3 regions of the Kluyvera chengduensis genome follow, and region 3 is predicted to be linked to each of the others. Evidence: predicted binding sites of a transcription regulator. Region 3 holds the regulator's gene; each other region holds the start of a gene.
The links. Region 3 encodes LexA, which represses DNA repair genes until DNA is damaged. Its sites were predicted from a motif close to TNCTGTATGTACATACAGNA; they were not measured.
Positions count from the first base shown of each region.

Region 1: ACH1XZ_RS05070 (YebG family protein) is a predicted target of LexA. The motif match lies at 2,094-2,113, and genes of this name have one in related genera.
Region 2: rmuC (DNA recombination protein RmuC) is a predicted target of LexA. The motif match lies at 1,217-1,236, and genes of this name have one in related genera.

Region 1 covers NZ_JBIQOI010000001.1:1,092,894-1,099,813, reverse strand. The annotation lists gene fecC (iron-dicitrate ABC transporter permease FecC) at 1-146, shown strand, start outside; gene fecD (Fe(3+) dicitrate ABC transporter permease subunit FecD) at 143-1,099, shown strand; gene fecE (Fe(3+) dicitrate ABC transporter ATP-binding protein FecE) at 1,100-1,867, shown strand; gene ACH1XZ_RS05070 (YebG family protein) at 2,127-2,444, shown strand; gene ACH1XZ_RS05065 (DMT family transporter) at 2,577-3,467, opposite strand; gene ACH1XZ_RS05060 (aminotransferase-like domain-containing protein) at 3,572-4,906, shown strand; gene ACH1XZ_RS05055 (aldo/keto reductase family protein) at 5,134-6,048, opposite strand; gene ACH1XZ_RS05050 (DUF1330 domain-containing protein) at 6,061-6,372, opposite strand; gene ACH1XZ_RS05045 (LysR family transcriptional regulator) at 6,550-6,920, shown strand, end outside.
Region 2 covers NZ_JBIQOI010000013.1:73,981-80,900, forward strand. The annotation lists gene ACH1XZ_RS21825 (dienelactone hydrolase family protein) at 1-138, opposite strand, end outside; gene udp (uridine phosphorylase) at 376-1,137, shown strand; gene rmuC (DNA recombination protein RmuC) at 1,280-2,689, shown strand; gene ubiE (bifunctional demethylmenaquinone methyltransferase/2-methoxy-6-polyprenyl-1,4-benzoquinol methylase UbiE) at 2,790-3,545, shown strand; gene ubiJ (ubiquinone biosynthesis protein UbiJ) at 3,560-4,165, shown strand; gene ubiB (ubiquinone biosynthesis regulatory protein kinase UbiB) at 4,162-5,802, shown strand; gene tatA (Sec-independent protein translocase subunit TatA) at 5,879-6,133, shown strand; gene tatB (Sec-independent protein translocase protein TatB) at 6,137-6,658, shown strand; gene tatC (Sec-independent protein translocase subunit TatC) at 6,661-6,920, shown strand, end outside.
Region 3 covers NZ_JBIQOI010000008.1:38,466-45,385, reverse strand. The annotation lists gene dinF (MATE family efflux transporter DinF) at 24-1,343, opposite strand; gene lexA (transcriptional repressor LexA) at 1,412-2,020, opposite strand; gene ACH1XZ_RS18045 (diacylglycerol kinase) at 2,120-2,488, opposite strand; gene plsB (glycerol-3-phosphate 1-O-acyltransferase PlsB) at 2,617-5,046, shown strand; gene ubiA (4-hydroxybenzoate octaprenyltransferase) at 5,141-6,013, opposite strand; gene ubiC (chorismate lyase) at 6,028-6,525, opposite strand; gene malM (maltose operon protein MalM) at 6,724-6,920, opposite strand, start outside.

The DNA.
Region 1 (6,920 bases), on a different contig from region 3:
TGAGCATGCTGATGGGCGCTACGCTACTACTGCTGGCCGATGTTCTGGCCCGAGCGTTGGCCTTCCCTGGTGAATTGCCCGCAGGAGCAGTGGTGGCGCTGATTGGCGCGCCCTGCTTTGTCTGGCTGGTCAGGAGGCGCGGATGAAAATTACGCTCGTCATTTTCATCGCCTTCGCATTGGCAGGGTTTTCGGTTCTGTCGTTACAAATGGGGGTGATCGCCGTTCCCTGGCGTGCCCTACTGACCGACTGGCAGACCGGGCGCGAGTATCATTACGTGTTAACGGCGTATCGTCTGCCGCGACTGCTGCTGGCGCTGCTTGTCGGTGCCGCTCTCGCGGTGGCCGGCGTTCTGGTGCAGGGGATCGTGCGTAACCCACTGGCTTCACCGGATATTCTCGGCGTAAACCATGCCGCCAGCCTCGCCTCTGTGGGCGCGCTGCTTCTCTTACCGTCACTACCGGTGGTTGCACTGCCGCTGCTGGCCTTTGCCGGTGGCATGGTGGGCCTGATCCTGCTGAGAATGCTGGCGAACACCAGCCAGCCGATGAAGCTCGCGCTCACGGGCGTCGCGCTCTCTGCCTGCTGGGCCAGCCTGACGGATTATCTGATGCTCTCGCGTCCGCAGGATGTGAACAGCGCCCTGCTGTGGCTGACCGGCAGCTTATGGGGCCGTGACTGGAGCTTTGTGAAAATAGCCGCCCCGCTGCTGATTTTATTTCTGCCGCTGAGCCTGCGTTATTGCCGCGATCTCGACCTCCTGGCATTGGGCGATGCGCGTGCCGCCACGCTCGGTGTGTCGGTGCCGCGTATTCGGTTCCAGGCTTTGCTGCTGGCTGTCGCCATGACGTCAACCGGCGTGGCCGTCTGCGGCCCGATTAGCTTTATTGGACTCGTGGTACCGCATATGGTGCGCAGCATTACCGGTGGACGTCACCGCTGGCTGCTGCCCGTTTCGGCCATGACAGGGGCGTTGCTGCTGGTGATTGCCGACCTGCTGGCGCGAATTACTCATCCCCCGTTGGAGCTTCCGGCTGGGGTGTTGACCGCCATTATCGGTGCGCCGTGGTTTGTCTGGCTGCTTGTGAGAATGCGATAAATGACATTACGAACTGAAAATCTGACGCTCTGTTACGGTACAAACAAGGTGCTTGACGGCGTTTCACTTGCGCTGCCAACAGGGAAAACCACCGCCCTGCTCGGCCCTAACGGCTGCGGGAAATCGACGTTGCTACACTGTTTTTCGCGGCTGTTAACGCCGCAGTCCGGTCGCGTATTTCTTGGCGATAATCCTATCAACTCGCTCTCATCACGGCAGTTGGCGCGCAGGCTGGCGCTGCTGCCGCAGCACCATTTAACGCCCGAGGGGATCACCGTGCAGGAGCTGGTGTCGTACGGTCGAAATCCGTGGTTATCACTCTGGGGACGTCTCTCTGCTGAAGACAATGCGCGGGTGAATGACGCGATGAGCCAGACCCGAGTCCAACACCTTGCCGACCGGCGGTTAACCGATCTTTCCGGCGGTCAGCGCCAGCGTGCATTTCTGTCGATGGTCCTGGCGCAGAATACGCCCGTTGTCCTCCTCGATGAGCCAACCACCTATCTCGATATCAATCACCAGGTGGAACTGATGCGGCTAATGGGCGAACTCCAGGCCCAAGGGAAAACGGTAGTCGCCGTACTACACGACCTTAATCAGGCCAGCCGGTACTGCGACCATCTGGTCGTCATGGAGAACGGGCACGTTATGGCGCAAGGTACACCGGAAGAGGTAATGACCCCTGGATTACTGAAGACCGTATTCAGCGTAGAAACGGAGATACACCCAGAGCCGATATCAGGCAGGCCGATGTGTGTGGTGAGATAGCCTGAAAAAGATCAGAGAAAACGCTAACTGCGCAATTAAGCCATTTTCGTAGCCCGGCGAACGGAGCGACGCCGGGATTTGCGGAGATAGTGCATGAGATGCCTGATGGCGCTACGCTTATCAGGCCTACATCTATAGGCCACTCCTCAATAAAAATAAAATCCCACCATGATTTTTACGCGGAATCTGTGCACATTTTCCCTGCAAAACAGCCCCATAACTGATACACTGGATATAATCACAGTGCAAGGGGCAAATAATGGCCGTTGAAACAAAATTTGTTGTCGTAAGAAAAGGTGAAGAGAAAATGACATTTGCCAGTAAGAAAGAGGCTGACGCTTACGACAGACTACTCGATATGGCAGAAGCGTTCACCGATTTGCTGTTGCAGAGCGGCAAGCCGATGGATGAAACGCTGGCCGAGGATCTTGGGCTGTATCTCGCCGAGCAGAAAATGGCCGTCCAGCATGTTCTGCGTACCAGCAAGCTTCCTAAACCCGGTACCCCAGCAGAAACCGATACCGCGGAGTCAGATACCGCTGGCAGTAAAAAAATTAGAGCCGTTAAAGCAGCGTAAATACCCCCCTGCCGTATCGCTCATCCTGAAGCCGCAAGCCGTCCTCTGCTTGCGGCTTTTTTGCGTTGCCCGGCCGAGCGACGCGACGCCGGGAATCGAAACAAGCCAACCAGCGCCAACCAGACATAAGCGTTATCGGGAGAATTGACGAGAGCCCATGACGCACAGGATAACGCCGAACGTAATGAACACCATAAGCGGACTCACGGCTTCATGCAGCAGCGTGGCTGACAGGCCCAGCCCGAAGAAAGGCTGAAGAAGCTGTAGCTGACCGACGGCAGCAATCCCTCCCACAGCAAGCCCCTTGTACCAGAAAATAAAACCAATCAGCATGCTGAACAGCGAGACATAACCCAGGGCTACCCAGGCAGATATACCGATGCCGGTAAAGGTAACAGGCATGGTTATCAATAAAGCGATAAGCATAAATGGCAGTGAGAGGATCAACGCCCAACTGATAACCTGCCATCCCCCCAGCACGCGAGTCAGTTTTGCGCCTTCGGCATAACCCAGACCGCAAACCACCACCGCGGCAAGCATGAGAACATCGCCGGTGAGTGAGATGGCTACGCTTTGCGAGAGAGCAAATCCCATCACAAGCAGGCTGCCAAGCACAGAGAAAATCCAGAAGGCCATTCTGGGACGTTCACCACCACGCAGTACGCCAAAAATCGCGGTGCTGAGCGGCAGAAGCCCCAGAAAAACGATGGAGTGGGCGGAGGTCACATGCTGTAACGCCATCGCCGTCAGCAGCGGAAATCCGATAATGACGCCCAGGGAGACAATCATGAGCGGCACAATCTGCGAGGCCTGCGGACGTTTTTCACGAAAGCCGTAAATCAGCATCAAGGCCAGCACACCGGCTACTGACGCTCTCAGAAACGTCAGAAAAAAGGGATCCATATCGAGGACCGCAACGCGTGTAGCCGGTAGCGAACCACTAAAAATGATCACCCCCAGCAGCCCGTTTATCCATCCGGAAACGGGGTTCGGATCGGTTTTATCTATCGCCGTATTCACCACTGCCACCTCACTTTTTATAAATCGCTCGTAGGCTTGAGCGTCTGTGAGGCGGATGGTACGCTCGATGATTCAATACAATCAAATTATTGTCATGGATACATTTGATGAAAGCCCGCTATAAATCCATCGTGGATAGCTTCGCTGACCGCATCCGCAGCGGGGAGATCCCTGCCGGTACACGTTTACCGACGCACAGAGCCCTCTCAACCCAGGAACATATTTCTCTGGCGACCGCAACCCGGGTCTACAGTGAGCTGGAAGCGATGGGTCTGGTCAGCGGTGAAACCGGGAGAGGCACGTTTGTCAGGGAGATAGCGTTGCCCTTCGGCCACGGGATTGACCAGCATGCGGTGGCAACCGATGTGCTTGACCTGAATTTTAACTATCCGTCACTCCCAGGACAGGGGGAGATTCTACGTGAGGCGCTACGACAGGTCGCGGTATCCGGGGATATTGAATCTCATCTGCGCTACCAGCCACATGCAGGCAGGATGACTGAGAGGGAAATTATCGCGACTTACATTGCAGGTGCGGAATTCCAGCCTGAAGCCGACAATGTGGTGATAGTGAACGGTGCGCAGCACGGATTGACCATCACGGTGATGGGTTTGCTACGCCCGGGAGATGTTGTGGCCGTTGATGCCCTCACCTATCCCGGTTTTAAAGTGCTGGCTGAACTGTACCATCTGGAACTGATTGCCATACCCGTTCTGGCCGATGGACCGGATTTATCGGCACTGGAAGCGCTATGCCAGAAAAGGCATGTCAGGGCGCTCTATACCATGCCGACGTTGCATAATCCCCTTGGCTGGGTGCTCAGCCGTAGTCAGCGAAAAAGCCTGGCCGCTATTGCACGAACCTATGATCTTCTCGTGATTGAGGACACTGCTTATGGCTATCTCGTCCGTAGGCCACCCCCACCTGTTGCGATTTATGCCCCAGAGCGAACGGTGTATATCACCGGGTTCTCAAAGAACGTGGCGACGGGCCTAAGAGTCGGCGCCGTCGTCTGCCCCGCCTCGTTCCGCCCCTTGCTGGAAAGAGCCGTCAGGGCAACCACATGGAATACGCCTTCATTGATGACCGCACTGGTCTGTAACTGGATAGAGGATGGTACGGTGGCCCGTTTTGAAACGCTGAAACGACGTGATGCCCACCAGCGACAGGCGGTGTTAAAAGCGGCGCTTGGCGATATTTCCTGTATTACACATCCGGGCTCCTATTTTGCCTGGATCCCTCTGCCGGACGAGGCAAGAGCAGACAGGGTTGCCCGGGTTCTGATGGACAGCAATATTTCCGTCTCAACCGCAGAGCCTTTCTGTACTTCACTGGTTGTTCCTCAGGCGCTTCGGGTTGCTCTTGGGTCAATCGCCATGGAGGATTTATATGCCGCACTGGTTAAAGTTCGTGAAGCGGTTAAGTACGAACAATCTCGCTAGTCAGTTATTTTCGACTTTCGCCCTTAGCAGAGGTTTCGCTCAGTTTGCTTGTACGTTTTGTGCAAGCGGACATTATTTTTTGAGATAGTCAAATTCGCTCCAACTCAGCAAGCCAGGATAAACGCTATCCCTTATGGTGCATTTCAAATTCGTTCAACTGTTCCAATGCTTTTGCCACATTCTGGAACATTAGGTATTTTTGTTCATCCTTTCGTGAAAGGCGCGAATTAAGACACTTTGGTCGGGTCGCCCATAGACCATGCGATTCCGGCACCACGGTCCATATATCGAATAAGATCCATATCAGCAGGCTTAATGTCAAAACCAGCCAGATCTAAATTCTGGCGCATGCGAACTGGGTTGAGGCTTTTGGGCAGGACGGCGTAGCCATTTTGTATCCCCCAGCGCAGCAGAAATTGTGCTTCCGTCACACCATAGCTGGCCGCCATTTCAGCGAACACGGTATCTCCTGCTTTAAGTTCATCAGGCTTGGCACTGTCCTGACCGGCACCCGTGCGCCATGTAGAAAGGGGGGCGAGGCTACTGTAAGCAATCGGGGTAATATTTCTGTCACGCATATATTGAATAAGGTCGGATTTCTGAGACCAGGGATGCAGTTCAATCTGGTTCACATCCGGCATGGGAAGCCCCGCCGCTTCAATCTCATCAAGGTGGATCTGCGAATAGTTGCTGACGCCAATACTTCTGGCTTTACCCATTTTTTGCAGTTCCAGCAGCGCTTTCCACTCGTTCAGACGCTGCGAGCCGCCGTGAGGTGAATGAATAAGATAAAGATCGATATAATCCAGCCCCAACAGATGCAGACTGTTCTCGCAGGCCTCCAGGGTCTGCTCGAAGGTTTTAGGTTTTTCACCCCACTCTGCCGCGCCTGGCCATAATTTCGTGGTCACGAAGAGACTGTTACGGCTAAGGCCATTTGAAGCCAGTCCCTGCCTGATCCCCTCACCAACGCCTTGCTCATTGTTGTATACCGCCGCCGTGTCGATGTGGCGGTAACCAGCGCTTATTGCAGCCTGAACCGCCTGTGCGGCGTCATCCTGCTCGATGAGATAAGTCCCGAAGCCAACGGCGGGTAGCTGAGTCGTGGAATTCACGGGGAATGTTAAATGCGACATGCTCATCTGGCCTCCAGATTAAAGGTCTGCGGATAAACCCTGGGTTAAAATAAGGAATCCCCCAGTGGTTGCTTGAATACGGATCTGTTTAAGGGGGGCATATTCCTCGGAATGGTAAAACGCGTTTGCCTTTGCCATATCAGGAAACTGGATAATGACCAGAACGGGCTCCGAGTGACCTTCCACCGGTGTGACGGCCTCTGCTGACAACATCATTTTCCCACCATGTTGTAAAACAAGTGGGCCCGCTTTGCGGACATACTCTTCCATCAAAAGCGGATCGTTAACGGTGAAATTTCCGACAAGATATGCGGGTTGCTGATTAGGCATTGCCTTACTCCATTTAAGCCAGACTTGACCGGGTTGTAACCAATATCAATTAACCGGTCGGTGATTTGGGCATTTTAAGCACAGATGAACTTATGGCTGGTTTCATCATAATGTAGAATAAAAGATTCAGTGCGGATGATTTCGCCACACATTGACTCCCATAGGGCGACAATATTGATGAATATTAGAGATAGCGTTGAAGGTATTGCCGTCTTTGTGGCGGCGGCTGAAGCAGGTAGTTTCGCCAAAGCGGCGGAGCAACTGGCATTAAGTCGCTCTGCCGTCGGCAAAACGGTTGCCAGGCTCGAGGAGCGCCTGGGTGTGCGTCTTTTTCACCGGACCACACGAAGCCAAAGTCTTACCGAAGAGGGTGAAATTTATTATGAGCGTTGCACCAAAGCGCTGAACGAACTCCGGGAGGCCGAAGCATTGCTGGATAATGCCCGGCATGAGGTCAACGGCCGCCTGAGGGTGACAATGCCGCTACTTTTCGGTCGATATTGCGTTGCCCCGGTTTTGCTGGAACTGGCGAAACAATATGAGGGATT
Region 2 (6,920 bases), on a different contig from region 3:
GTAGTACGCCGGCAGCATCTCACCTTGTGAAGGAATAGACGTTTCTCCCGCCGAGATGCTCTCGTCGGAGGTATGAATAGCGGTTGAGGCATGAGGCGAAGCAGCAGGGGCAAATCCAGGTTGTTTGTTGATTGTCATGGCATTCTCCGTACCCTTTTAATGAACTCATAGCCGATTCACAGTGCCTGAATGCGGCGTATTTTTGTGCAGCAGGTGATAACAATAACTTGTTAATGTGATGTGAATCACTAATTGCATGGAATTTAATGTAATATTTTTAACTCTTAGTGATGGTAGTCACGAAAAGATATCGTGGTCTTCTATAAAGTACATTTTTGCTTCTTCTGACAAAACTGAACCACAGAGGAGTTCTTTATGTCCAAGTCTGATGTTTTTCATCTCGGCCTCACCAAAAGCGACCTTCAAGGGGCCACGATTGCTATCGTCCCTGGTGACCCGGAACGTGTGGAAAAGATCGCCGCGCTGATGGAAAAGCCGGTAAAACTGGCATCTCACCGTGAATTTACTTCCTGGCGTGCCGAGCTCGACGGCAAGTCAGTGATCGTTTGCTCTACCGGTATCGGTGGCCCATCCACCTCTATCGCTGTGGAAGAACTGGCGCAGTTGGGTATTCGTACTTTCCTGCGCGTTGGTACCACTGGCGCTATTCAGCCGAACATCAACGTCGGTGACGTACTGGTGACGACGGCTTCCGTTCGTCTGGACGGGGCGAGCCTGCACTTTGCGCCGATGGAATATCCAGCCGTTGCTGACTTCGCGTGTACGACTGCACTGGTAGAAGCGGCGAAATCAGTAGGCGCAACCACTCACGTGGGCGTCACCGCCTCTTCTGACACTTTCTACCCGGGTCAGGAACGTTATGACACCTTCTCCGGCCGCGTAGTGAGAAACTTCAAAGGCTCCATGGAAGAGTGGCAGTCAATGGGCGTGATGAACTACGAGATGGAATCCGCGACGCTGCTGACCATGTGCTCAAGCCAGGGTCTGCGTGCCGGGATGGTGGCTGGCGTTATCGTTAACCGTACCCAGCAGGAAATCCCGAACGCTGAGACGATGAAGCAGACTGAAAGTCACGCGGTGAAAATCGTGGTGGAAGCGGCTCGCCGCCTGCTGTAGTCCGCGTATCGCCAATGTAAAAGGCCGACTTGTTCGGCCTTTTTCTTTTTGCGTAGAGGCTCGCAGGAAACTGCTTTGAAACTGGACGTTTATACAGCACAATTCTATTTTGTGCAGATAACGGGTTTAAGCAGGGGGCGTTGTGGATATTGCCGTAGTGATTTATGCGTTGGTCGCGCTAGCGGGCATGGCGATTGGCTGGCTGGCGGCGAGCTATCGCGTGGCGCAGCAGCGGGCGGAACAGCTAGCCGAAGAGCGTGATGTGTATGGTGAGCTCAGCGCGGCAAAACAGCAAGTTGCCCAGAATGCCCACTGGCGCGAAGAGTGCGAACTACTCAACAACGAACTGCGCAGCCTGCGGGAAATCAACTCGTCGCTGGAGGTCGATTTGCGCGAGGTCACTACGCTGCTGGAGACCACGCGGCAGCACGGTGATGAAAAATACCGTTTGATGCTCAACAGCGAGCAGCGTCTGAGCGAGCAGTTTGAAAATCTGGCTAACCGTATTTTCGAGCAGAGTAACCGCCGGGTAGACGAACAGAACCGTCAGAGCCTGCACGGCTTGCTGACGCCGCTTCGTGAGCAGCTTGATGGTTTTCGCCGTCAGGTTCAGGAGAGCTTTGGTCAGGAGGCGCGCGAGCGTCATACGCTGGCGCATGAAATTCGTAACCTCCAGCAGCTCAACGCCCAGATGGCGCAGGAAGCGGTTAACCTGACTCGCGCGCTAAAAGGCGACAACAAAACCCAGGGCAACTGGGGCGAAGTCGTGCTCACGCGCGTGCTGGAGGCTTCTGGCCTGCGGGAAGGGCATGAATACGAAACTCAGGTCAGCATCAATACGGATGCGAACTCTCGCATGCAGCCTGACGTCATCGTGCGCTTGCCGCACCGCAAAGACGTGGTGGTAGATGCCAAAATGACGCTGGTGGCCTACGAGCGCTACTTTAACGCCGAAGATGATTACACTCGCGAAGCCGCGCTGCAGGAGCATATTGCCGCCGTGCGTAACCATATCCGGATGCTGGGGCGCAAAGATTACCAGCAGCTTCCGGGGCTACGTTCGCTGGACTATGTCCTGATGTTTATTCCCGTCGAGCCAGCATTTTTGCTGGCGCTGGACCGTCAGCCCGAACTTATCAGCGAAGCGCTCAAAAACAATATCATGCTGGTAAGCCCAACCACGCTGCTGGTGGCGCTGCGGACCATCGCCAACCTCTGGCGCTACGAACACCAAAGCCGAAATGCGCAGCATATTGCTGAACGCGCAAGCCGCTTATATGACAAAATGCGCCTTTTCGTGGACGACATGTCAGCCATTGGCCAGAGCATCGATAAAGCGCAGGAAAACTACCGGCAGGCGATGAAAAAGCTCACTACCGGGCGCGGGAACCTGCTTACGCAGGCCGAAGCGTTCCGCCACCTTGGGGTGGAGGTAAAACGCGAGATTAATCCGGAACTGGTTGAACAGGCGACAGCACAGGACGATGATTTTCGTCTGCGTGACGACACAGACACGAATGATGACAATCCGTTAGCCGCAGAACGTCGCTAAGACGCTCGCCGCCCGGGTTTGGTAACGGGGTGGAATCGTAGGGCAATTGCGTCCAATCTGTTACACTCCATGAACATTTTCTTGATAAGCAGGCATAGAGATGGTTGAGGATTCACAAGAAACGACGCACTTTGGCTTTCAAACAATCGCCAAATCACAGAAAGAAAACATGGTGGCGCATGTCTTCCATTCTGTCGCCGCAAAATACGATGTGATGAATGACCTGATGTCATTCGGTATCCATCGTCTCTGGAAGCGTTTTACCATTGATTGCAGCGGCGTGCGCCGTGGACAGACGGTCCTCGATCTGGCGGGCGGCACCGGTGACCTGACGGCAAAATTCTCGCGTATGGTTGGTGAAACCGGCCGCGTGGTGCTGGCGGATATTAACGACTCCATGCTCAAAATGGGGCGTGAGAAGCTGCGCAACATCGGCGTGGTAGGTAATGTGGAATACGTACAGGCTAACGCCGAAGCGCTGCCGTTCCCCGATAATACCTTTGACTGCATCACCATCTCTTTTGGTCTGCGTAACGTCACCGACAAAGACAAAGCGCTGCGTTCAATGTATCGCGTGCTGAAGCCAGGCGGACGCCTGCTGGTGCTGGAGTTCTCCAAGCCGGTTATCGACCCGCTGAGCAAAGCGTATGACGCCTATTCGTTCCACATTCTGCCGCGCATTGGCGAAATGGTGGCGAACGATGCAGAAAGCTATCGCTATCTGGCGGAATCTATTCGTATGCACCCCGATCAGGACACCCTGAAAGGGATGATGCAGAACGCCGGGCTGGAAAACGTTGAGTACTTCAACCTGACTGCCGGGATTGTCGCGCTGCATCGCGGCTATAAATTCTGATAAGCGGGGGCCGTATGCCTTTAAAACCCTTAGTGACCGGCAGTATTGAAACCGCCATTAATGCGCTGCTATGGCGCGAAAAAGCGTTGAAACCTGCCCGTCAGCGTCTTATCGGAAAAGTATTACGCATTGAGCTGAAAGAGTTTTCTTCCCCGCTGGTGCTTATCTTTAGCGAGCGCCAGGTTGACGTAGTTGGCGCGTGGGACGGCGAGGCGGATTGCACCGTCATCACCCGCGTCAGCGTGCTGCCGCAGCTGCGCAACCGCCAACAGCTGACGGCGCTTATCCGCAATAACGATCTGGAAGTGCAGGGCGATCTTCAGGTGGTGCAAAACCTGGTTTCGCTGGCGGACCTGGCGGAGTTCTCTCCCGCAGAATTGTTGGCACCCTATACCGGCGATGTGGCGGCTGAGGGTATCAGCAAAGCGCTGCGCGGCGGGGCGAAGTTCATTCAGCACGGGCTGGCACGCCAGCAGCGCTATGTGGCGGAAACCCTAACGGAAGAGTGGCGACTGGCACCCGGCGCGCTGGAAGTGGCCTGGTTTGCGGAAGAAACAACGGCCGTTGAGCGTGACGTTGCCGCGCTGACGAAACGGTTGGAAAAACTGGAGGGGAAATGACGCCAGGAGAATTACGGCGCCTGTATTTTATCATCCGCACCTTTTTGAGTTACGGGCTTGATGAGCTCATTCCCAAAATGCGTATTACGCTGCCGCTGCGTATTGGGCGTCGGCTGCTGTTCTGGATGCCAAATCGCCATAAGGATAAACCGTTAGGCGAACGTCTGCGCCTGGCATTACAGGAGCTTGGCCCGGTATGGATCAAGTTTGGGCAGATGCTCTCTACCCGCCGCGACCTTTTCCCTCCGCAAATTGCCGATCAGCTCATCATGCTGCAAGACCGCGTGGCACCGTTCGACGGTAAGCTGGCGAAGCAGCAGATTGAAAAATCGATGGGCGATATTCCCGTTGAAAGCTGGTTTGATGATTTCAGCATCGAGCCGCTGGCTTCGGCCTCCATTGCCCAGGTGCACACAGCTCGCCTGAAAGAGAACGGCAAAGAGGTGGTCATTAAGGTTATCCGCCCGGATATTTTGCCGATTATTAAAGCGGACATGAAGCTTATCTATCGGCTGGCGCGCTGGGTACCTCGCCTGCTGCCGGACGGTCGTCGTCTGCGCCCGCTTGAAGTGGTGCGCGACTATGAAAAGACGCTCATTGACGAACTTAACCTGCTGCGCGAAGCGGCAAACGCTATTCAGCTGCGTCGTAACTTCGAAAATAGCCCGATGCTGTACGTGCCGGAAGTCTATTCTGACTACTGCCGCGTTGACATGCTGGTGATGGAACGCATCTACGGTATTCCGGTCTCTGACGTAGAGACGTTGGAGAAACAGAATACCAATATGAAACTGCTGGCCGAACGCGGCGTGCAGGTCTTCTTCACCCAGGTTTTCCGCGACAGTTTCTTCCACGCAGATATGCACCCGGGGAATATTTTCGTCAGCTATGAGCACCCGGAAGACCCGCAGTACATCGGCATCGACTGCGGTATCGTTGGCTCGCTCAACAAAGACGACAAGCGCTATCTGGCGGAAAACTTTATTGCCTTCTTTAACCGCGACTACCGTAAGGTAGCAGAACTGCACGTCGATTCCGGCTGGGTTCCGGCGGATACCAACGTGGAAGAATTTGAGTTCGCTATCCGCACCGTCTGTGAGCCGATTTTTGAAAAGCCGCTGGCGGAGATCTCCTTCGGTCACGTGCTGCTGAACCTGTTTAACACCGCCCGACGCTTCAATATGGAAGTCCAGCCGCAGCTGGTGTTGCTACAAAAGACATTACTTTACGTTGAAGGGGTAGGACGTCAGCTCTATCCTCAGTTAGATTTATGGAAGACGGCGAAGCCTTTCCTTGAGTCATGGCTGAAAGATCAGGTCGGTATTCCGGCGCTGGTTCGCGCCCTGAAGGACAAGGCACCGTTCTGGATTGAAAAGATGCCGGAGCTGCCGGAGCTGGTGTATGACAGTCTTCGTCAGAGTAAGCAGGTTCAGGCGAGTCTTGAGAAACTCTCGCAAAATCTGACGACGCATCACACCCGTCAGGGGCAATCGCGTTATCTCTTTGGTATAGGCGCGGTTTTACTCCTGAGCGGTACAGTATTGTTAGTGAATCGCCCGGAATGGGGCCTGACACCCGCGTGGCTTATGGCCGGAGGAGTGGTGGTATGGTTCGCCGGGTGGCGGAAGACGCGCTGAATTATGCGTCGCTAAGAGAGCGCTGCATAACGTATAATGCGCGCTGATTATTTCATCATCTATCAGAGGAACTTGTATGGGTGGTATTAGTATTTGGCAGTTGCTGATTATCGTCGTTATCGTGGTTCTGCTTTTCGGGACTAAAAAGCTGAGCTCACTGGGATCTGACTTAGGTTCGTCTATCAAAGGCTTCAAAAAAGCCATGAGTGATGAAGACGATACCAAAACCAAAGCGGACCAGGATGCAGATTTCACTGCAAAATCAATTACTGATAAGCAGGAAAGTGCAAAGAAAGACGAAGCGAAACGCCACGACAACGAGCAGGTGTAATTCGTGTTTGATATTGGTTTCAGTGAACTGCTGCTGGTGTTTATTATTGGCCTCGTTGTGCTGGGGCCAAAACGCTTACCGGTAGCAGTGAAGACGGTTGTTGGCTGGATCCGCGCGCTGCGCTCTCTGGCGACAACCGTACAAAACGAGCTGACGCAGGAGCTTAAACTCCAGGAATTTCAGGACAGCCTGAAAAAAGTGGAGAAAGCGAGTCTGGATAACCTGACGCCAGAACTTAAGGCCTCCATGGACGAGCTGCGTGAAGCGGCAGAGTCGATGAAGCGTTCTTACACGGCGAACGATCCTGAAAAGGCGAGCGACGAGGCCAATACCATCCATAACCCGGTGGTGAAGGATAAGGACGCTGTGAAGCCGGAAGTTGCTGAGCCGCACGTCGACGAGCCTAAAGCGTCGTCTGCGGAGGTACCTGCGTCTGACGCCGAGGCAGTAAAGCCCACGGAGAAAGAGAAAGTTCCTGCGGCCGCTGTTCATGATTCATCCCCCGCATCGAGTGATAAACCGTAAACATGAGCGTAGAAGATACTCAACCGCTGATCGCTCATTTGATTGAGCTGCGTAAGCGCCTGCTCAACTGCATCATTGCGGTCATCGTGATTTTCCTGGCGTTGGTCTACTTCGCCAATGATATCTATCAGATGGTCTCCGCCCCGCTGATTAAGCAGATGCCGGCAGGCGCGACGATGATTGCCACCGACGTGGCGTCTCCGTTCTTTACGCCTATCAAGCTGACCTTTATGGTCTCGTTGATTCTGTCCGCCCCGGTCAT
Region 3 (6,920 bases):
ATTCGGAATCTTTAACCATACCGTCAGGCAAACCAGCTGTTGTTTTTCCAGTGACGACGCCAGATAACGGCCAGCGCCAGCCCGCGCAGCGCAAGGAATACGGCAAGCGCCAGCCACAGCCCATGATTGCCAAGCAGCGGTAGCGCCAGCATGGTAAGCGCAAACCCGGCAGCGGCCACCGCCATGCTGTTACGCATCTCCGCACCGCGGGTGGCACCGATAAACATGCCGTCGAGCAGATAACACCACACGCCGATAACCGGCAGCACCGCTTGCCACAGCACGTAGCGGTCGGCAAGCTGCCGCAGTTCAGGCAGCGACGTCAGCAGCGCCACAATATGCTCGCCCAGAAGGGCGTAAATCAGGGCAAACGCCAGCGCCACCACGCCCGCCTGACGGCATGCAGCACGCCAGACTTCCAACAGTTTGCTGCCGTCACGCGCGCCATAGGCCTGCCCGGAATGCGCTTCTACCGCGTAGGCAAAACCGTCCAGCGCGTAGGCCGTGAAGGTCAGCATGGTCATCAGCACCGCGTTCACCGCCACGACTTCGCTGCCCAGCCGCGCGCCGAAGACGGTCACTGCGCCAAAGCAGAGCTGGAGCAGCAGCGAGCGCAGCATGATGTCGCGGTTGAGCGCCAGCAGGCGGCGAAAATCGCCCTGCCAGGCTGTTTTCAGCATCGCCCACGGGATCCCGCGCATCACCAGCACCTTACGCGCCATTCCTAGCCCGACCAGCAGCGTGGCGTATTCAGCAATCGCCGTTGCCAGCGCAGCGCCCTGCACGTTCATGTGCAACCCCATCACCAGCCACAGGTCGAGCACGATATTCAGCACGTTGCCGACGACCAGCAGTACGACCGGAGCCCGCGCGTACTGCACGCCCAGCAGCCAGCCAAGCAACACCAGGTTCGCCAATGCGGCAGGTGCGCTAAGCCAACGGATAGCGAGGAAGCGCCGGGCCTGCTCCAGCACCTCGCCGCTGCCGCCAACGATGGAGAGCGCCAGATTTATCAGCGGCGTTTTGAAAAGAATAATCAGTAGCCCGGCACCGAGTGCCAGCATCAGCGGTTGCACCAGTGCACGGGCCAGCGCCTGCGGATTTTTCGCGCCGAACGCCTGTGCCGTGAGCCCGGTAGTACTCATCCGCAGGAACAGCAGCAGCATAAACAGGAAGCTGGTTGCCGTTGCGCCAATGGCGACGCCGCCGAGATAAACAGGACTATCGAGGTGGCCGATAACGGCGGTATCGACCAGGCCCAGCAGAGGCACGGTGATGTTGGAGAAGATCATCGGTAGCGCAAGGCGCCACAGCGCCTTATCGGCGTGAGTAAGTAGCGGCATGAGTATCGACCAAAACGAAAAAAGGCTGCGATAGCGGAAGTATCGCAGCCATGTGAATCAGGGGAGAGTTACAGCCATTCGCCGTTGCGGATAACGCCAACGGCCAGCCCTTCGATGGAAAAATTCTGCTGACGCAGGTCGACCACGATAGGCTTAAATTCGCTGTTTTCTGGTAGCAGTTCGACGACGTTACCTTGTTTTTTCAGGCGTTTTACCGTCACTTCTTCATCGATGCGCGCCACGACAACCTGGCCGTTACGCACGTCCTGGGTTTTATGTACGGCAAGCAGGTCGCCATCCATAATACCGATGTCTTTCATCGACATACCGCTGACACGCAGCAGGAAATCCGCGCTTGGCTTAAACAAAGAAGGGTCAACCTGATAGTGACCTTCGATGTGCTGCTGCGCCAGCAGCGGTTCACCCGCCGCGACGCGGCCCACCAGCGGCAGGCCCTCTTCTTCTTCCACCAGCAGGCGGATACCGCGAGAAGCGCCTGAGACAATCTCAAGCACGCCTTTACGCGCCAGCGCTTTCAGGTGCTCTTCAGCTGCGTTTGGGGAACGGAACCCCAAGCGTTGAGCAATTTCCGCACGCGTTGGCGGCATGCCCGTTTGGCTGATGTGATCCCGGATGAGATCAAACACCTCTTGCTGCCTGGTCGTTAACGCTTTCATTCCGCCCCCTGGGTGTATATACAGTTATGCTGTGAGTATATACAGCTACTGGCTATTTTGGAACCGTAAAACTCACGAAATCAGGCAGTTTTCGCAGGTTTAGTGAAAATGAGCCCACAGTAAGATGGCCCAGGTGATCACCGCCACGAAAATGGACAGCAGCACCGCCGCCGAACCCATGTCTTTTGCTCGGCCAGACAGCTCGTGATACTCGGAACCGATGCGGTCAACCACCGCTTCCAGTGCACTATTGAGAATTTCCACTATCATCACCAAAAGGACCGATCCGATAAGCAGGACACGGGTGATGGCATCGACATCCAGCCAGCAAGCGATAATAATCGCGATAACAGAGGCTACCCCTTCCTGGCGGAATGCCGCTTCATTGATCCACGCCGCGCGGAATCCTTTCCAGGAATAGCCCGCAGCTTTGATGATTCGGGTAATCCCAGTGGTATTATTGGCCATCTCAAGAACCTTTTTCGTTTTTACGTCAATGACAATGCGTGTTATGAGGCGGTAGAACAGAAATTTCACCGACTTTCTGATATTCTTGCCGCGCATTTGCATGATTAACCAGAGGCTTTACATCGTTTATGTCCGGCTGGCCACGAATTTACTACAAATTACTGAATTTACCATTAAGTGTTCTGGTAAAGAGCAAGTCTATTCCGGCACAACCTGCCCAGGAATTGGGGCTTGATACGTCGCGCCCTATTATGTACGTCCTGCCTTATAACTCTAAGGCTGACTTGCTGACGCTGCGCGCTCAGTGCCTGGCGCACGATTTACCCGACCCGCTTGAACCCTTGGAAATCGACGGTACGCTACTGCCGCGCTACGTCTTTATCCACGGCGGCCCGCGCGTGTTCACCTACTACACGCCGAAAGAAGAGTCGATCAAACTGTTCCACGACTACCTCGATCTGCACCGCAGCAATCCAGAACTGGATGTGCAAATGGTGCCAGTGTCGGTGATGTTTGGTCGTTCGCCGGGTCGCGAGAAAGGCGAAGTGAACCCACCGCTGCGTATGCTGAACGGCTTCCAGAAGTTCTTCGCCGTCTCCTGGCTCGGTCGCGACAGCTTTGTGCGTTTCTCGCCGTCCGTCTCCCTGCGCCGCATGGCTGACGAACACGGTACCGATAAAACGATCGCGCAGAAACTGGCTCGCGTCGCGCGTATGCACTTTGCTCGTCAGCGTCTGGCGGCGGTCGGCCCACGTCTACCTGCTCGTCATGACCTGTTCAAGAAGCTGCTGGCGTCAAAAGCTATCGCTAAAGCGGTAGAAGACGAAGCGCGCAGCAAGAAAATTTCCCACGAGAAAGCCCAGCAGAACGCTATTGCGCTGATGGAAGAGATCGCGGCGAACTTCTCCTACGAGATGATTCGTCTGACCGACCGCATCCTCAGCTTTACCTGGAACCGTCTGTACCAGGGCATTAACGTGAACAACGCCGAGCGCGTACGCCAGCTGGCGCACGACGGGCATGAAATCGTCTATGTGCCGTGTCACCGCAGCCACATGGACTACCTGCTGCTCTCTTACGTGCTCTATCATCAGGGGCTGGTGCCGCCGCATATCGCTGCCGGTATCAACCTGAACTTCTGGCCAGCGGGCCCGATTTTCCGTCGCCTGGGCGCGTTCTTTATTCGCCGTACCTTTAAGGGCAATAAGCTCTACTCCACCGTGTTCCGCGAATACCTCGGCGAGCTGTTCAGCCGCGGTTACTCCGTTGAGTACTTTGTGGAAGGCGGGCGCTCCCGTACCGGTCGTCTGCTGGACCCGAAAACCGGCACCCTGTCGATGACCATTCAGGCGATGCTGCGCGGCGGCTCCCGTCCTATCACGTTAGTGCCGATTTACATTGGCTACGAGCACGTGATGGAAGTGGGGACCTACGCCAAAGAGCTGCGCGGCGCGACCAAAGAGAAAGAGAGCCTGCCGCAGATGCTGCGCGGCTTGAGCAAGCTACGTAATCTGGGCCAGGGCTACGTCAACTTCGGCGAACCGATGCCGCTGATGACCTACCTGAACCACCATGTGCCGGAGTGGCGCGAGTCTATCGACCCGATCGAAGCCGTGCGCCCCGCCTGGCTGACGCCGACCGTTAACAAAATGGCGGCCGAACTGATGGTGCGTATCAACAACGCAGGCGCAGCGAATGCCATGAACCTGTGCTGTACCGCGCTGCTGGCTTCGCGTCAGCGTTCGCTGACCCGCGAGCAACTGACTCAGCAACTGGATTGCTATCTGGCGCTGCTGCGTAACGCACCGTATGCGCCGGATGCAACGGCACCGACCGCCTCTGCCAGCGAGCTTATCGATCACGCGCTGCAGATGAATAAGTTCGAAGTCGAGAAGGACACCATCGGCGACATCATCATTCTGCCACGCGAGCAGGCGGTGTTGATGACCTACTACCGCAATAACATCGCGCATATGCTGATCATGCCTTCCCTGCTGGCGTCGATTATGACTCAGCATCGCGAGATTTCCCGCGAGCAGGTGCTGAGCATTATCGATACGCTGTATCCGATGCTAAAAGCCGAGCTGTTCTTGCGCTGGGATCGCGCGGAGCTGCCTGCGGTTATCGATACGCTGATTGCAGAGATGGTTCGTCAGGAGATGATTTGCGAGCAGGACGGCAAGCTGCGTATCAACGCTTCTCACTCCCGCACCCTGCAGCTGCTGGCTGCCGGTGCGCGCGAGACGCTGCAGCGTTATGCGATCACTTTCTGGCTGCTGAGCGGCAACCCGTCGATGAACCGCAGTACGCTGGAGAAAGAGAGCCGCACGTTGGCTCAGCGCCTCTCGGTGCTGCACGGTATCAACTCGCCGGAGTTCTTCGATAAAGCAGTGTTCTCTTCACTGGTGTTAACCCTGCGCGATGAAGGCTATATCAGCGACAGCGGCGACGCCGAGCCGGAAGAGACGATGAAGGTGTACCAGATGATGGCAAGCCTGATTACCTCGGACGTGCGCTTGACGATTGAGAGCGTGACGCAAGAAGAGGCGGCGCAGTAAAAACAAAAATCCCCGGCAAAGACCGGGGATTTTTTTATCCGTTAATGTTGTAGGCCGGATAAGGCGTTTACGCCGCCATCCGGCAATGCCCATCTCAACGTTGCCAGTAGCTCATCGCCAACCCAATAAACAGCACCAGCCCCACGTAGTTATTATTCAAAAACGCCTGGAAGCACGGCCCGCGTTCGCGGTGACGAATCAGCTTTTGCTGGTAAACAAACAGCGCACCGGCAATCAGGATTGACCAGTAAAACTCCCAGTGCAAACCATTCAACCAGCCAATAAGCGCCATCAGCCCCAGCACGCACGCTTGCAGGATGCCGATAATCAGGCGGTCGTTATCACCGAACAGAATCGCCGTCGATTTAATACCGATTTTCACATCGTCGTCGCGGTCAACCATCGCGTACTGCGTGTCGTAGGCCACCGCCCACAGAATATTGGCCAGCAGCATCAGCCAGCAGCTCAGCGGCAGCGTTTCGCTGACGGCGGCAAAAGCCATAGGGATTGACCAGCCGAACGCCGCACCGAGCACCACCTGCGGCAGATGGGTGTAGCGCTTCATGAACGGATAAATCCAGGCCAGCGCCAGCGCGGCAATCGACAGCAGGATGGTCATGGTGTTGAGGGTCAGCACCAGCACGAAGGAGAGCAGCACCAGCACGATAAACAGCGTCCGCGCTTCTTTCTCCGTCACCGCACCGCTTGGCAACGGCCGGTTGGCGGTGCGCTTTACGTGGCCGTCAAATTTACGATCCGCGTAATCATTGACCACACAGCCTGCGGCGCGCATCAGCCAGACGCCCGCGACAAACACTGCCAGGATCCACAGCGGCGGGACGCCAGGGGAAGCGACCCACAGCGCCCACAGCGTCGGCCACAGCAGCAATAGCGCGCCAATCGGTTTGTCCGTTCGCATGAGTCGATGGTAAGCGAGCAGCTTATTCGACCTAAGACTCCACTCCATTTTTATTCTTCCTCTTAGTACAGCGGCGATGCGGGCAAAAAAAGCTCCGTCAGCAGCAGCGGTTTGCCGCTCAGACGCAGGCGGGAACGTCGCCCCCACAGCGCATCATGACACCCTATTTCGATAAAATCCCGGGTCAACGTCGATGACGTAAACAGATAGCGCCCGAGCGGCGTTTTCCCAAGCCTCTGTAGCGCCAGTTCCGGGCCGCTCAGCGTCGACTCCGGCACCACGGTACGCCCGGCAAGCCAGGGTTCGTCGCCCACGCACAATAATATTTCTCGCAGCCAATAGCGAGGTTCATCCGGCAGCAAATGCTGCTCGCCGTCCAGCGCATCACGGGTGACAAAGGCTTCGTTCAGCAACGTGACGCTCACGGGTTTCCCGAACTGCTCAAACCGTTTGGTCATGGAATCTTCCAGCATCAGCCAGTCGCGCTGTGCCGATTCAAGCGGGGGGATGACGTCAAAATAGCGCAGCGCGCGAAGTTGCGTCAGTGCAGAGTGCGACATGCCTGTCTCTCCAATACATAACTTCTGGCTATTGTATCGCAGAACACAGCGGGAGGGGGTGCAGGAATGGTCAAATACGATCATTAGCGCAACAGCAGTGCAACAGTTTGTTATTGCGCTAGAGGATATAGAAAAATGGCGTGCCCGGATGGGCACACCAAAAGGCTTCGCCTAAACATCAGCGCTGCGGGGTAAAGCTTACCCCTTGCCTTTTACAGCGCCGATAAAGGTGGAACGAGCAGATTTCGAGCCCAGGCGCTCGGCTTCATTCATCAGCTTCAGGGCTTTGTCGATATCCCCTTTCGCTACCGCCTGTTTAATACCGTTGTTGAAATAGGTTTCGGTGTCATCCAGCATTGGTTCTGCTTTGGCAGCCGGAGCCGCGACTGGGGCGA